DNA from 4 places in the Weizmannia sp. FSL K6-0777 genome. Region 3 is predicted to be linked to each of the others. Evidence: riboswitches for the same ligand, from Rfam matches in the RefSeq annotation. Region 3 holds a riboswitch; each other region holds the start of a gene.
The links. A riboswitch is a leader RNA that binds a small molecule or an ion and turns the genes downstream of it on or off. The one in region 3 is predicted to bind S-adenosylmethionine.

Region 1 (4,215 bases), 1.1 Mb from region 3:
ACCCGGTTGCCATGCTCCATATTCAGGATTTGGTCCAGACTATATAAGCAAAAGAACAAGAAAAAAATTTTTTTGAATGGATAGAGCGGATTCATAAAGAATACCGCTTTTTTTGGTGTTTGCCGCCAATATTTGCGCAGCAGCAGTTTGTTTTTTCGGTGACACCACGCAAAAATTTCGGTGACAATGGCGCTGCGGCCTATTAAAATAGGTGATAAGATCTTGTGAATTAACGGGGGAGGGATTGTTTTGTTAAGGGTAAACAATGTGTCAGTAGAGATAGAGAAGACGAAAATTTTGGAAGATATAAGTTTCTCTGCTGAACCAGGGGAGATTATTGGCCTGGTTGCTCCAAATGGATCCGGCAAGACGACGCTTTTAAATGCGATATCCAACCTGATTCCTGCTTCAAAAGGCGAAATCAGTATTTACGGCATGAACTATAAGATGCATCGGGAAAAAATCCTTAAAAAAATATTTTTTTTGCAAGACCATACAGTATTGTATCCAAATTTAACAGGGAGAGAGCATTTAAAACTTGTACAAAGATTATGGGAGAGCAAACAAGAATGTGACGCTGTTATAGAAAAATTAAGCATGGGTTCCTATATCGACAAAAGGGTTTCAAAATATTCACTTGGCATGCAGCAAAGGCTGCTATTTGGGATGTGCTTGATCAGTTCTTGTGATTTGCTATTGATGGACGAGCCGATGAATGGGCTGGACCCATCCAATATTAAACTGATAAGCAAATCCATTAAGCAACTTAGAGACGAAAATAAAATTGTATTATTTTCTTCCCATATTCTGAACAATGTTGATGAATTATGTGATCGTGTCATCTTTTTAAAGCAAGGAAGAATGGTTTACGAAAGCAGAAAAAATAATCCGGACTTTAATAAATACATCATCATTAAGCTAGAGAATGGGAATGATGCAGATAAAGTTCTTTCCCTGTTTAAAGATGAAGAGATTAAAAATGCCACAGCCAATGAAGTATGGGCGGAGATAGATTCAAGTAAAAGCTCCTTTGTGGTAAATCAGGCATTCGAACAAGACATGAAATTTAAATCATTTTTCATTGGGCAAAAAGGCAGCCAACAAATTTATGAGGAAATATACGAAGGTGAAGATAAATGGGGCTAATCAAGTTAGAGACATTGCGATTCATTAGAAATAAAAAAAATATGACTGTTTTTATTGCTGCTATTTTGATTGTTTTCATTTTGTTTGCAATTACTTTTGTAGGAGCAAAGAGAACGGACCCGCTCAATGAATATCAGCATAACAAATCCTCACTGGAAAATGCCATTTCACACATGGAATCAAATCCAAATAAGAGTGAAGCAAAGAAGAAAGCGATTGCGGGTTTGCAGGAGGAATTACGCCTTCGAACCGAACAAATACAAGCTCATGAAGCAGGGGATTGGAAGCAAGAACTAAAATTGCAGATCGCTTTAGATAAAAAATTAATTGCCAATATTAATGCTGGAAAAATGGTTTTCAGTGATAAAAAAATTGTTCCGCAGACAGAAAAAGCAATACAGCTCAATACCATTCTGCTTCAACAAAATATTCATCCGGTAATAGAGTCATACGAAACCCCGGGTATTAACTTTACATATCGCATTCTTTTTTACGTATTCCCGTTCTTAATGCCTCTTCTCATTGCTGTTTTAATTGGTGATATTTCAACAAGAGACAAACAAGGCGGTATTAATCAATTTGTAAATGTTTTGCCAGTGAAACTCAAGAAAATATTGGATACGAGAATCTTCACTTCATTTGTTTACAGCCTTGCCATTACGATTGTTATCCTGGTTGTTGCGCTCATTATTGGTAGCATCATAAGCCATTTGGGCAGTTGGAAGTACCCTGTGGCGATCAATTTAAACGGGACAGAAGTATTGTGGATTTCAATAACCCGGTTTTTGGGCAGATCGCTTTTATTGATTCTATGTCTTCTATTATTTATTTCTGTTTTCACACAGTTTTTAAATACCTTTATTCGAAATCAATTGCTTCTGATGCTCGTTTTGGTGGCTTGTTTTTGTTTTGAGGAAATGATGAGCGGATTTAAGACAAAGTTGTATGCTGTTATGCATATTATCCCTTTTACATTTGTGGATGTGCCGAATATAGTGAATGGAGAAAGTGCAGCAAAATTCAGGAATGAGTATATCAATACTACAGACGGAGTCATTACGCTTCTCCTTTCATCATTGCTGTTTTATTTTCTCACCATATGGATTATCCATAAGAAAAACAAAATTTAAAAAAAGCTTGACGAATCCGAAAAAAAGGGATAAATTGAACGTAAGCAATTTTTAGGTTCGTTGTGTAATTTCTTTTGCGGCGTTGATGGCAAATTTCATATTGGTATTTTCTTATCAAGAGAGGTTGAGGGAATGGCCCGATGAAGCCTCAGCAACCTTCAATGCTTTTACGCATTGAAAAGGTGCTAAGTCCTGCAAGTTATGGGATCATAACTTGAAAGATAAGAAGATGGTTCATGCACGAAAGGAATGGCCTTCTTCTTATTGGAGAAGGCTTTTTGATTTTAAGTGAGGGAGTGTCCATCATGTATCATACAGAAACAAAACTTGCACAAATCGGAAATCGCAGTGACCGCGTGACAGGTGCGGTGAACCCGCCTGTTTATTTTTCTACCGCTTACCGCCACGAAGGCATTGGGCAGTCAACCGGTTTCGATTATTCCCGTACCGGCAACCCGACGCGCCAGTTGCTTGAAGAAGCGATTGCGGATCTGGAGGGCGGGGACCGCGGGTTTGCGTGCAGTTCCGGCATGGCTGCGATTTTCACTGTTTTATCTTTGTTCCAGGCCGGCGATGAGTGGATTGTGAGTGATGATTTATATGGCGGCACCTACCGCCTGCTGGAGCAGGGATATAAAAAATGGGGGCTTTGTTGTAAGTACGTGAATACGTGCAACCCGGAAAATATTGAACAAGAAATCACCCCGAAAACGAAAGCCATTTTCCTCGAAACGCCGACAAACCCCCTCATGCAGCAGACGGATATCGGCGCAGTGGCTGAAATTGCGAAAAGGCACGGAATCCTGCTGATTGTAGACAATACTTTTTACACCCCGCTTTTGCAGCAGCCGATTAAAGAAGGCGCTGATATTGTAGTCCATAGCGCGACGAAATATCTTGGCGGGCATAACGACGTGCTGGCCGGTCTGATCGTGGCAAAGGGTGCTGAACTTTGCGAGCAGCTTTTTCTGTACCATAACGGTGCCGGCGCCACCCTCAGTCCGTTTGATTCGTGGCTTCTGATGCGCGGCATGAAAACGCTGGCGCTTAGGATGGAAAAACACGAAAAAAATGCAAAAGCTGTGGCGGCATTTTTAAGCGCGCATCCGGATGTAAAAGATGTGCTGTATCCGGGCCGCGGCGGGATGCTTTCTTTCCGTGTAAAAGAAGAATCATGGGTCGACCCGTTTTTACGCGGCCTGTCTTTGATTACATTTGCCGAAAGCCTCGGTGGGACGGAAAGTTTTATCACTTACCCGGCTACACAGACGCATGCCGACATTCCGGAAGAAAAACGGATTGCTTCAGGCGTAGACAATTGCCTTTTGCGCTTTTCAGTCGGAATTGAAAATGAACGCGATTTGCTTGCAGATATTGAAAAAGCTTTTGCCAACATTCACGAAGGGGTGCAAACACGATGACAAATGAAGATTATTCTTTTCAAACGAGGCTTTTACATAACAGCCATAAAATAGACCCGGCGACCGGTGCTGTGAGTGTACCGATCCAGCATGCTTCGACATACCACCAGGCGGACATTGACCAGTTCGGTAAATACGATTACAGCCGCTCGCTCAATCCAACGAGGGAAGCGCTCGAGGATGTCATCGCCGAACTCGAAGGCGGTGTCAAAGGTTTCGCGTTTGCTTCCGGGATGGCGGCGATTTCAACCGCGTTTCTGCTTTTGTCGGCGGGCGACCATGTTGTCATCACCGAAGATGTGTATGGCGGCACGTTCCGGATGGTGACAGAAGTCCTGACCCGGCTTGGTATTGAACATACATTTGTAGATATGACCAACCTTGAAGAAGTGCGGCAGGCCGTCCGCCCGAACACGAAGGCTTTTTATGTGGAAACCCCTTCAAACCCGCTTTTAAAAGTGACGGATATCCGTGCGGTGAGTGAACTGGCAAAGGAAACCGGGGCGCTCACCTTTGTC
Region 2 (4,215 bases), 910 kb from region 3:
TCGTTTTCTTGGTTAACTCTAATAATTCATCAAACTTCGTTCCATCCACATAAGCTCCATTACCAGTATGAACAGCTGTAATCATTCGATCTTCTGTTGTCATCATAAATTCCGTTTTATAACCAAAGAAAGGATCATTTTTGCTTTTATACCCTATTCTCGCTTCTTGGTCGACAATCGATCGTACCCCTTTTTGCTCCATAAACTTCGGGTCTGCTAAAATTTCTTTCGCATTATTAACGAGTGCTTTTGTTTCAGGTGCTTTCTCCAGTTCAACTAGTTCTTCTACCTTTGATACCGTTTCTTCAAGATAGGACTTCATTGTTTTTCTAGCTTCATCATGGTTTTCTATTTCTTTATAATCAGGGATTTCTTGGTTGATTTCACTTGGTATTTCTCCGTTTTCTTCTTTAACGGTTTTAAAGATTTTTTTCGCTAATTGTTTCATGACTCGTTCCGGTCTATATTTTTTGGTGTTGGCTTCTGTATGAGTGGAATCAATCGTTATACCAGAAACCTTTTGTAAAATTCCTTTTTCAATGCATTGGTTTATGATTTCAATAATAATTTCATCTATAGTGAGATTGCCTTCTAATCTACTTTTACGAAATTTTGCCAAAAGACTTGGGTGAGGGAGGTCGTCTTCCGGATTGATTCCTAAAAAATACATATATGCAAGGTTTAATGAGCAATTTTCTATAACTTTCTCATCAGATAAGTCATAGAGTTTTTGTAACACCAAGATTTTAACCATAAGTTCGGGCTCTTTTGCTGGCCTTCCATATTCTTTACAGTAAGTTTTTTCAAGCATTTTATTGATAAAACTAAAATCCACTTCATCTCTTAATAATTTAAGTGTATGATTTTCAGGAATTTTATCGTATAATATGGAATAGATGCTTAATTGATTATCTTTTTCTTTAAGCATGATAGATACCCCCAGTTTGGTTTTGGTTTGTAGTATAACTTTATTATACCAAATACTGGGGGTATTTTTTTCAATTTATTGTACATATAATTATTTTGAATTTTCAGATTGACTTTTTCAGTGGTCCCGAAGGGTTCAAAAAGACAAAAGAGAGCCGTACCGGGAGCAAATTGTCCTTTTGGAGGGCTCAAAAAGACAAAAGAGAGTCGGATCAGGGGCGAATTGTCCTTTTGGAGGGCTCAAAAAGACAAAAGAGAGTCGGATCAGGGGCGAATTGTCCTTTTGGAGAGCTCAAAAAGACAAAAGAGAGCCGGACCAAGAGCAAATTGTCTTTTTGAAGGGCCCAAAAAGACAAAAGAAAGCCGGACCAGGAGCAAATTGTCTTTTTGGAGAGTTCAAAAAGACAAAAGAGAGCTGGACCAAGAGCAAATTGTCCTTTTGGAGGGTTCAAAAAGACAAAAGAAAGCCGTACCGGGAGCAAATTGTCCTTTTGGAGGGCTCAAAAAGGCAAAAGAAAGCCAATTAGACAAAAGGGACGAAACCGCATCCAATATGAATTTCAATTTCCCCCTTGTCATGTCACCCGGCAAAGTGTAAAGTATAAATAAGTCAAAATTTTAAGTACGTTCAATCGAATAGCCTTATCAAGAGAGGCGGAGGGACTTGGCCCGATGAAACCTCAGCAACCAGCCCATACGGCACGGTGCTAAATCCAACAGGTATACCTGAAAAGATAAGGAGAATGTTGTCATCTTGCCTCCTTTTCTGGGAGGCTTTTTTCATATCATTCAAAGGGAGTGTAAAAATTTGAACCTTCTCGAAACGTTAAAAAACCGCATCCTTGTTGCAGACGGGGCAATGGGGACACTGCTATATGCATACGGCGCCGACACATGTTATGAGTCATTCAACCTGACCCATCCGGAAGACATCCACGCGATCCACCGCGCCTATATCGAAGCAGGCGCATCGGTCATCCAGACAAACACGTACAGCGCCAACTATATCAAGCTGGCACAGTATGGCCTGGAAGAAAAAGTAAAAGATATCAACAAAGCGGCTGTCCAGATCGCAAAAGAAGCGGCAAACCGTGACACATTTATACTCGGCACGGTCGGCGGCATCCGCGGCCAGCGCAAAACCGAAGCAACACTTGCCGAAATCAAGCGCACGTTCCGCGAGCAGATTTTTCACCTCCTGGACGAAGGAGTTGATGCCCTGCTTTTGGAAACGTATTTTGACGCGGAAGAACTGTATACGGTCGTTGACATTGCGAAAAAAGAAGCGGATGTCCCGGTCATCGCCCAGTTCTCGCTTATCGAACCGGGCGTGCTCCAAAACGGAACCCCGGTCCGCGACGCGTTCAAGGAACTTGAAAACCGCGGCGCCGATGTGACCGGCCTGAACTGCCGGCTCGGCCCGCACCACATGATCCAGGCGTTCGAAGAAATCCCGATACCGAAGCGTGCCTTTTTGTCCGCATACCCGAATGCGAGTCTTTTAGATTACGAGGAAGGCCGGTTCACGTTCACAAATAACGCCGATTATTTTAAAACATGCGCCGAAAAACTGGTCGAACAGGGTGTGCGCCTGATCGGCGGCTGCTGCGGCACGACCCCAGCTCACATCAAAGCAATCGCAGACGGGGTGCAGGGGCTTTTGCCTGTCACAGAAAAAACGGTCCGCCCACCGAAAATTGAAATCGCAGCCGCCCCGGCGCAGCACGAACCACCGTTGCATGAAATCGTAAAAAAGCGCCGCTCTGTCATTGTCGAATTGGATACGCCGAAAACTCTGAACACGACTCGCTTTTTTGAAGGGGCAAAAGCGCTGCACGACGCCGGCATCGATGCCTTGACAATGGCCGACAACTCGCTTGCAAGCCCGCGCATCAGCAACACAGCGATTGCTTCAATTTTAAAAGAGAAACATGGCATCCGGCCGCTTGTTCATATTACATGCCGTGATCGTAATTTGATCGGGCTGCAGTCGCACTTAATGGGCCTTGCTGCGCTCGGGATTGACCAGGTGCTTGCCATCACGGGGGATCCGACAAAAATCGGCGACTTCCCGGGAGCGACGAGCGTATACGATTTGTCATCCATGGAACTGATCGCAATGATCAAGCAATTCAATGATGGCATTTCCCATTCCGGCAAATCGCTTCACAGGAAAACGAATTTTTCCGTCGCGGCTGCATTTAACCCGAACGTCCGCAATCTTGATAAAACGGTCGGGAGGTTGGAGCGCAAAATCCGCCACGGTGCCGATTATTTTATCACCCAGCCTGTGTTCAGCACGGAAAAAATCGAGCAAATCCATGAAGCAACGAAGCATTTGGACGCGCCGATCTATCTTGGCATTATGCCGCTTACCAGCTACCGGAACGCGGTCTTTCTGCACAATGAAGTGCCGGGCATCAAACTGACGGATGAAATTTTGGCGGCGATGGAAAAAACAAATGGCGACCCTGCGAAAGCGCGTGAAGAAAGCCTTGCGATCAGCCGTACCCTGATCGACGCGGCCCTCGGCTATTTCAACGGCATTTACTTAATTACGCCGCTCGAACGCTACGAACTGACGGTGGAATGCACGCGCTATATCCACGAAAAAACAGCAGTGCAAGGCGCAGGCATTGTCTGAGACTGCAACGAAAAAAGTACAGGCGGATTCATTAAAGTGAAACTTTGATAGCACTGTCCAATTGCAAGATTAAGAAAAGAGCTCAAGAAGGCAAAACGAAACCTTGGCCGGCTTCAGCCCCGGCGAGATGCATGCACTTTAAACTCAATCAAAAGTGGCACCGGCGCCGCCAGCATCGGAACGCGACCCAGCCAGGTACCAAATGTTACCGTACGTCGCAATCTCAATATCAAACGTACAACCAAAGGGGGAATTTTTCATGGGGCAAACGTTATTTGAACAGCAGCTTGCAAACCGCATTCTCATCCTTGACGGGGCGATGGGGACGATGATCCAGCAGCAACACCTTACCGCGGCGGATTTTGGCGGCGAAGCATACGAAGGCTGCAATGAATACTTGAATCTCACAGCGCCCGATATCATCCGCTCGATCCATGAAGCATATCTCGAGGCGGGGGCCGATATCATCGAAACTAATACCTTTGGCGCAACGTCCATCGTTCTTAACGAGTACGGCCTCGGGCACCTTGCTGAAAAAATCAACATCGAAGCCGCGCGCATCGCCAAGCAGGCTGCCGAAAAATATTCCACACCCGGCCGGCTGCGGTTTGTCGCTGGTTCGATGGGTCCGACAACAAAGACGC
Region 3 (4,215 bases):
TGTTCGATGCCGGCAATTCGGTTTTATGCACGGGCGGCACATATTCGATTGCTTCCGCCGTTGCCAACAACGAAAGAACAAATGCGGCATCTTACCTAAAAAAAATGTTTTCATCCATCCCGATGGATACCTATCTGATCATGCTTGCGCTGTCGCTTTTGCATATTACATTGCCGGCAGGCGTGACCACATTTACCGGAATCGTCGGACAGGCAAACGGCTTTCTGGCCATGCTGATGATCGGGATCGGTTTTGAACTCCGGCTTGAAAAAAGCCAGGTTGCGGGCATCTTAAAAGCCGTTATCATCCGTTACGGAATGGCCATCCTGTTTGCAGCATTCTTTTATTTCCTGCTGCCGCTGCCGCTTGAAGTTCGGCTCGTGCTCGTGATTATCGCGTTTGCGCCGATTTCCGCCGTCTGCACGGCATTTACCCAGAAATGCGGCGGCAATGTCGCCATGTCCAGCACGTTTAACTCGTTGTCCATTTTGATCAGCATTGTGTTGATGACCAGCCTGATGGTCGTGCTGAAGATCGCCTGAATCATGAAAAACCGCTTAGAGCTTCCATCCTCTAAGCGGTTTTTTGATGCGGTATCCGGTTTTTCCGAGCAGCCGTTCAGGCACTTGGCGGCTGCCCGGCCGGTCTTGCGTCCAGTCCGTCATGCTCAGGCCTTGGTGTTGATCTTAATCTGATACAAATCCCTTCTCCGGTCGGCCAGTTGCCGGACGGAGCCGCTGTTGCGGTTGCGGCGCAGCTTCTCAAGATCGACATCGCCGACAACGACGGTATCGACATTGGGATCGCATTCCCCGACAATGCCATCGCGGGCAAAACCGAAATCGGAGGGAGAAAAGATCCCGGACTGGGCATACTGGATATCCATGTTTTCCACGTGGGTCAGGTTGCCGACTGTTCCCGCAATACAGGTGTACACCTGGTTTTCAATGGCCCGCGCCTGTGCACAGTAGCGGACGCGCAAATAGGCCTGGCGGTCGTCCGTGCAAAACGGGACAAAAATAATGTTCGCACCGTGGTCGACAGCGACACGGGCCAGCTCCGGAAACTCGATATCATAGCAAATCAGAATCGCAATTTTCCCGCAATCCGTATCAAATACATTGAGTTCGTTTCCTTCCGCGATCCCCCACCATTTCCGCTCATTTGGCGTAATATGGAGTTTGGTCTGCCTCTCAATCGTCCCATCGCGCCGGAACAAAAAAGCGACATTGTAAATGCCCCCGTCTTCTTCCACAAAATGGGACCCGCCGATAATGTTGACATTGTAGCGTACGGCAAGCTCTGTAAACAGTTCAATATATTGGTCTGTGTACCCGGAAAGCCGGCGCACTGCCTGGTCAGGGCGTTTTTCTTCCAGGTAGGACATCAACTGTGTGGTGAAAATTTCCGGAAAAACGGCGAAATCAGAACCGAAATCCGCGGCCACATCGACATAATATTCTACCTGTCTGACAAAATCATCGAAGGAATCAATTTTTTTCATCATATATTGGATCGCTGTAATCCTGACCGGGAACGAAGCATGATAGACACGGCGGGACTTCGGCAAATAATCGACGTTATGCCATTCCATAAGCGTTGCAAATGAAGCGGATGCTGTATCATCCGGCAAATACTGCCTGTTGATCCGCATAATCTGGAACCCTTCAAGCAGCTGGAAGGACAGAACCGGGTCATAAATATTGTGCATCTCGACTTCTTCCACGTATTCGCGCGGGGTCATTTTGTCTTTATATTTGCTGTAATTCGGAATCCGGCCGCCAATGATGATGCTTTGAAGGTTCATTTTCCGGCAAAGCTCTTTCCGTGCCTCATACAAACGGTGCCCGAACTTCATGCGCCGGTATTCCGGGTCGATCATCACTTCAATGCCGTACAGGTTGAGCCCGTGCGGATTATGGTTGGTAATGTAGCCGTTCGCAGTGATCGTATCCCATGTATGCTGGTCTTCGTATTCATCGAAATTGACAATTAAGCTGGAGCAGGAACCGACGATTTTCCCTTCGTATTCCACGCAAAACTGCCCTTCCGGAAAAATCCGGATATGGCTTTCCAGCTGCTCGTGTTTCCACGGCTCCATCCCCGGAAAACATTTTTTCGACAATGCCATAATATCATCAATGTCTTCAAAGCGGATGTTCCGCACCTCGATTTTCTTCTCAAACTTGGATACATCTGTCTCTGGCACAATCTCACACCCTTAACACACTTTTTCTATTATCATACCCTATCCGAATCGGTTTTGCCCGAAAAGCAGCTGAAATGCCGAAAATATAAGTTGACAAATCGGAATAATATTATTTATCATAGTTTTAACAAATTATTTCTATACAGCTTATCAAGAGAGGGGGAGGGACTGGCCCGAGGAAACCTCAGCAACAGATTCTTTTTGGGAATACTGTGCTAATTCCAGCAAGCGCCAAGCTTGGAAGATAAGTTAAGGAGCCTCGCCCTCTTCTTAACTTTTCTTGAAGGGGGCCTTTCTTTTTTGGATCATCCGCATGGCCGGCCGGACCACCACGCACACACGAAATTTATTTTGGGGGGTATGAAAAATGGCTCATATTGATGAAACGAAAGTAGCCCGCATTATGGAATCATTGCAAAAACTGGAGTTTGGAACAGTGGTCATTTCGATCCATGAAGGAAACATCACACAGATCGAAACAACCGAGAAAGTCCGGTTTGCACTGGAAAAGAAAAAAGCGGCACTTCCCAAACAAAAGATGGGATGACGGGCGCCGGCATTCCGGTTATCTCTTTTCCCGTTGTTCGTGCTACACGAATGCCGGCATTTGGATATCGTCCAAATGCCGGATTTGTTTAAGAGTACAGCGGTATGGAAATTTGCGGAAATGCTGTTTTTAAAGCAGCATTCAGGCGGCCAGCCGCTTGCCGGTCGAGTTCATAAAACCCATCCTTTTTTTTCACTTGTTGGTCGAGAATGAACACCCCTTTTTCAATGCAAGTTGTCCCGAGCGAAGCCAAGACCGGTTTCAGGGCGTAATCGAGCGCGAGCAAGTGGCCGAATGTGCCGCCCATGGCGAGCGGCAGCACCTGTTTGCCGGATAAGCCATTTTGCGGCAAAAGATCCAGAAACGTCTTGAGCAGTCCGGAATAAGACGCTTTATAGACCGGTGTCAAAATGATTATCGTATCGCCTTCTTCCACTTTTCTTAATGCCCCGGTGATGGGCGGGCTTTGCCGGGCATGCATTAAATCGCCGGCCGGAAGTTCCCGGATATTGATGAGCTCCGGTTCGTACCCGTGCCCCCTTAACCCGGCCCTGATATAATCACGGATCCCATTTAATCTCGTATACGCAGAAGGGCTCCCGTTCAGCAGTACTATTTTTTCCGCCATATGAATCCCCCATTTCTTCCTTAATTTTTCATTGCATGCAAAACCGGGTGGCCGCTCCCTAAAATGCGGTTTAAAATATGATTGGCCGTTGCTGCAAAGAGGGCGTGGTCCCTTTTCCGCGGATAAGGGAGTTTTACCGGGCAGTCCATCCCAATTTCCCCTTCTTCGATTAACACTACCCGATCGGCAAGGGCGACTGCTTCTTCCACGTCATGTGTCACCAATATGGCCGTAAAATGTTTTTCAAGCCAAAGCGACTGGATCAGCGCATGCATTTCAATCCGGGTTAATGCATCGAGCGCCCCAAGCGGTTCATCGAGGAGAAGGATGTCCGGCTCATGGATTAATGCCCTCGCCAGTGCCACCCTTTGTTTCTGGCCGCCGGATAAAGACGAAGGCCAATCATTTGCACGCCCTTCCAGCCCGACTTTTCCAAGCATTTCAAGTGCCTTGTTCTTCCAGTCGCCCGCAAGGCCAAGCCCGACATTTTGAAGCACGGTTTTCCATGGGAGCAGGCGGCCGTCCTGAAACATCATTTTTGCCGATCCGTTTCTGCCGGATAAAGGCGCCCCGTTTATAAGGATTTTTCCGCCGCTTGCCGCTTCAAGTCCTGAAAGCAGCCTGAGAAGCGTACTTTTGCCGCATCCGCTCCTCCCAACAATCGCAACAAATTCCCCTTTTCTTATTTTTAAATGAAGATGGCGCAGGATGCGATGGCTGCCGAATGATTTCTCCAGCCCCTCAATCTCTACAGCAAACGCCTTTTCTTTCGGCATCGTTTCCTCCTCCTTTATTTTTGATATGACGGGTGCCACTTTAACAATCGTTGTT
Region 4 (4,215 bases), 1.4 Mb from region 3:
TACGCGATCCCGCCATGTTCATGCGGTTCACGAAACGGCATGAACTGCGGATGGAGCCACCAACCACTGGATTCACAACAGGTAAAAAAAGAAGCCTCTTCCGCTAAGCCGGGAAAGCGAAAACGGAAGAAGCCGTAAAGAGGTTGAGGGGTTCTCCCCCCTCGCTAAAATGGTATCTTAGCATCGCAAAAAATATACGTTTCCTTATCCGGAAAAACCGGATCACGAAACGGCGTCCAATTGCAAAACGGGCCGGTAACCCGCCGCAAAGTCTTCAATCATGGCGCTTGCCGTCGGAAATTTCCCGGCACCCGGACCTGTAAGGGTAATTTTTCCGATCAGGCTGCCGTAAATCGTGACGGCATTGTTGACGCCTTCCACCGCATAAAGGGCGTGTTCGGGAGGGACGAGGACAGGCTTAACGGATGCTTTCAGCGTCCTGCCATCACGGTATATGTCCGCAATATGCTTATAACGGAGTCCCTTCCGATCCGCTCTTTCAATATCCGCAAGCGAGAGGCCGCCTATCCCTTCAACTTCTACTTTCTCCCAGTTCGGCTGGGTTCCGAATACGAGCCGGCTCAGGATCATCAACTTACAAAAGGCGTCCTGCCCTTTTACATCATTGCCCGGGTCAGCTTCTGCATAGCCGTGCTGCCTGGCGATTTCCAACGCTTCTTCAAATGGAAGATGTTTTTCACGCATTTCCGATAAAACAAAATTGGATGTGCCGTTTAAAATCGCCTGTACACGCTGGATGTCATTGACCTGAAGCTGCTGGGAAATCGTCCGAATCACAGGGATGCCGCCTGCGGTTGTCGCTTCGTAACCGACAAACACGCCTTTTTCTTTCGCTTTTTCAAGCAGCACATTCCCATATCGTGCAAACATGACTTTATTGGCAGTAATGACGTGGCAGCCTTTTTCAATCGCTTGTAAACAGTAGGAAAAGCCTGGTTCTTCCCCGACAATCGCTTCAAACACGACTTCAAGATCGGGAATAGCGAGAATTTCCCGGAAGTCCGTCGTGACGAGCACAGAACTGTCAATGTTCCGCTTTTTTCGGGGGTTTTTGATCAGAACCGCTGCAATCTCTACCTCGGCATGCAGCTTTTCTTTCAGCTGCTCGCGGTGGGTCCGGACCGCTTCGTACACGCCCTGGCCGACCGTTCCAAAGCCGAGCAGCGCTGCTTTAATCACCCTCATTTATCCAAAAACCTCCCTATATATAGCGTCTTTCGCCTCTGAAGCGTTTTGTTCATTTAAAACGGTCAAGCGGTCCGACAGTATTCGGTGCAGCCGGTATCCATAAGCTCCCGATCTGGATCAGGTATGCAGACCGTCCGGGCCGCAACATTGTTCAATGGGATCAGCCCAGAACGGTTTCGTATAAGTTTTCCGGATCGCCTGTTGGCATTCGCCATGGCGACCTTCGCACGAATCTGCCGGGCCTGCTCCCCGCTTTTACCGGGCTGTAACGGCTGTTGCTTTTGTAATGGCCTGATCCAGGTCAGCTGTCAAATCTTCAACGGCTTCGAGCCCGACAGACAGGCGGATTAAATCGCCTGTAACCCCTGATTTTTCCAGTTCTTCATCGCTCAGCTGCGAATGCGTAGTCGTTGCTGGGTGGATGATCAGCGATTTCGCGTCGCCGACATTCGCTACATGCGACCACAGCTTAATATTGTCGATCACGCGCCTTCCTGTTTCCCGGCCGCCTTTGACACCAAAGTTGACAATGGAGCCGTAGCCGCCGTTCAAATATTTTTGCGCCAGCTCATGGGACGGATGGTCTTCAAGTCCCGGATAATTGACCCATGCAACATCTGGATGGTTTTTCAGAAATTCCGCGACTTTCAATGCATTTTCGTTATGCCTTTCCACACGCAGATGCAGCGTTTCAAGCCCTTGCAGGAATAAAAAGGCGTTGTCCGGACTTAAAGTCGGCCCGAAGTCGCGCAAAAGCTGAACACGAAGTTTTGTGGCGAACGCAGCCTGTGCCGTGTCGACGCCGTAGCGCAAGCCGTGGTAGCTCGGATCCGGTTCACTAAAGTCCGGAAATTTGTCTGTGTTCCAGTCAAAACGCCCGCCGTCAACGGCAACACCGCCGATCGCCGTTCCGTGCCCGCCGATCCATTTTGTCGCCGAATGGACAACCACGTCCGCGCCCCATTTGATCGGATTCGCGCCATACGGAGAAGCAAACGTGTTGTCGACAATCAAAGGAATACCGTTTTCATGGGCCACTTCCGCCACTTTTTCCACGTCGAGCACCTGCAGGCTTGGGTTGCCGATAATTTCCGCGTACAATGCTTTTGTTTTCGGGGTGATCGCCTGGCGGAACGCTTCAGGGTCGGACCCATCCACAAACTTGACGTTAATGCCATATTTCGGCAATGTCACAGCAAACAAATTATAGGTGCCGCCGTAAAGATTGCTGGCAGATACGATGTCATCACCCGCACGCACGATGTTCAAAATGGAAAAGGCAATGGCCGATGCGCCGGATGATAAACCGACAGCCGCTGTTCCGCCTTCCAGTGCAGCAACACGTTTTTCAAAAACATCCACAGTCGGATTGCCGAGACGGGAATAAATGAAACCTTCTTTTGATAAATTGAAGACGCCCTCTGCATGTTCTGTATCCGGAAAAACGTAAGAAGTCGTCCGGTATACCGGTACGGCGCGCGATCCTGTCGCCGGGTCCGGTTCCTGGCCGCCGTGCAGCAATAAAGTTTCCGGTTGTAATGATGGTTGTGTCATTTTAAAGCCTCCTGATTTTTTAAAATTTTTCCGTGAAAGATGGAAGAGGAAGTGAAAAAACCCTCTTCGTAAGGGAAGAGGGTTACAATGTATGTAAGTTCCTCCCTTATCTTTCAGACGCATGTCTGTAGGAATTAGCACCTTTTCAGGCAAATGCCTGAAGGTTGCCGGGCTTCGCAGGGCCTAGTCCCTCCGCCGCTCTCGATAAGAGTTTCTTTTCATAATTCAATTTTGAATGACTTATTGTTTAAGATTATAGAAGACCAATGGCAAACCGTCAACCTTTTTTTGAAAAAATTTTCTTTTTCTTCTACAATATTGGCGACAATAGCCGGGAAATGGACTCTTTAAACCGCACATAAAGCGGCCGGTTCTGGTAATCATGGAGCGTTAATTCGGTTGATTCGGCCATATCGTCCCGGAAAACGCCGGCAAGTGTGCCGGAAAGCTCACGGTCGTACAGCAAGGCGTTCACTTCAAAATTGAGACGGAAACTGCGCACATCGATATTGGCCGTCCCAACGGAAGCAATTTTCCCGTCTACGACAATCATTTTCGCATGGATGAACCCTTTTTGATAAATGTACACTTTGACGCCCGTTTTTAACAGCTGGCCGATGTTGGAAAGCGTCGCCCAGTAGACAAACATATGATCCGGTTTATTTGGAATCATAATCCGAACATCCACTCCGGATAAGGCGGCAAGCGTCAGCGCATTCAGGAGGCTGTCATCCGGAATAAAATATGGTGTTTGTAAATAAATATATTTTTTGGCGGAATTGATCATTTTAATATAGCTGTTTTTAATCTGCTCCCATTCAGAATCGGGGCCGCTTGAGACGATTTGGATATCGGTTTCACCCTGCGATGGGATGACCGGGAAATAACGTTCTTCATCTCTTACATCGTGCGGTGACGCCTGATTCCAGTCCAAAATAAAGCGAGTCTGCATGGCATAAACAGCACTCCCTACAATCCGTAGATGCGTATCCCGCCAGTAACCGAATTTCTTATTCAGACCAAGATACTCATCCCCAACGTTAAAACCGCCGATATATCCGATCTGCCCATCAATAATCGCCAATTTCCGGTGATTCCTGAAATTGACGCGCAAATTGACGAGCGGGATCCGGGCAGGAAAAAAGGACGCCACTTCCCCACCAGCAACAACAAGCGGCCGGAAAAATTTGCGGCGGAACAGCATTCGCGACCCCATATCATCATAAAGCAGCCGCACCTTTACACCTTCTTTTGCTTTTTGCGACAGCAGTTCAATCAATTCCTGGCCGAGGCGGTCATTCCGGAAAATATAATATACAAGATGAATACTGTCTTTTGCATTCCGGATGTCTTCAAATAAAGCCTCGAATTTTTTCCTGCCATCTGTAAAGATATCGACGTGATTGTCCTGGGAAAGAATCGCCCCGTCATTCATCAGCAGCATATAAACGA

Region 1: another riboswitch for S-adenosylmethionine. It lies ahead of NST70_RS03070 (methionine biosynthesis PLP-dependent protein); the one in region 3 lies ahead of NST70_RS14925 (YezD family protein).
Region 2: another riboswitch for S-adenosylmethionine. It lies ahead of NST70_RS02075 (bifunctional homocysteine S-methyltransferase/methylenetetrahydrofolate reductase); the one in region 3 lies ahead of NST70_RS14925 (YezD family protein).
Region 4: another riboswitch for S-adenosylmethionine. It lies ahead of NST70_RS04005 (O-acetylhomoserine aminocarboxypropyltransferase/cysteine synthase family protein); the one in region 3 lies ahead of NST70_RS14925 (YezD family protein).

The regions. Positions count from the first base shown of each region.
Region 1 covers NZ_CP151971.1:662,765-666,979, forward strand. The annotation lists gene NST70_RS03055 (KpsF/GutQ family sugar-phosphate isomerase) at 1-47, shown strand, start outside; gene NST70_RS03060 (ABC transporter ATP-binding protein) at 250-1,146, shown strand; gene NST70_RS03065 (ABC transporter permease) at 1,137-2,276, shown strand; SAM riboswitch class I at 2,385-2,504, shown strand; gene NST70_RS03070 (methionine biosynthesis PLP-dependent protein) at 2,582-3,697, shown strand; gene metC (cystathionine beta-lyase) at 3,694-4,215, shown strand, end outside.
Region 2 covers NZ_CP151971.1:430,708-434,922, forward strand. The annotation lists partial or broken gene NST70_RS02070 (IS1182 family transposase) at 1-928, opposite strand, end outside; SAM riboswitch class I at 1,567-1,668, shown strand; gene NST70_RS02075 (bifunctional homocysteine S-methyltransferase/methylenetetrahydrofolate reductase) at 1,736-3,571, shown strand; gene metH (methionine synthase) at 3,831-4,215, shown strand, end outside.
Region 3 covers NZ_CP151971.1:3,110,776-3,114,990, forward strand. The annotation lists gene NST70_RS14915 (AEC family transporter) at 1-542, shown strand, start outside; gene NST70_RS14920 (bifunctional GNAT family N-acetyltransferase/carbon-nitrogen hydrolase family protein) at 668-2,212, opposite strand; SAM riboswitch class I at 2,354-2,460, shown strand; gene NST70_RS14925 (YezD family protein) at 2,577-2,756, shown strand; gene ssuE (NADPH-dependent FMN reductase) at 2,845-3,384, opposite strand; gene NST70_RS14935 (ATP-binding cassette domain-containing protein) at 3,405-4,160, opposite strand; gene ssuC (aliphatic sulfonate ABC transporter permease SsuC) at 4,175-4,215, opposite strand, start outside.
Region 4 covers NZ_CP151971.1:893,303-897,517, reverse strand. The annotation lists gene NST70_RS04010 (homoserine dehydrogenase) at 223-1,206, opposite strand; gene NST70_RS04005 (O-acetylhomoserine aminocarboxypropyltransferase/cysteine synthase family protein) at 1,465-2,763, opposite strand; SAM riboswitch class I at 2,867-2,974, opposite strand; gene cls (cardiolipin synthase) at 3,074-4,215, opposite strand, start outside.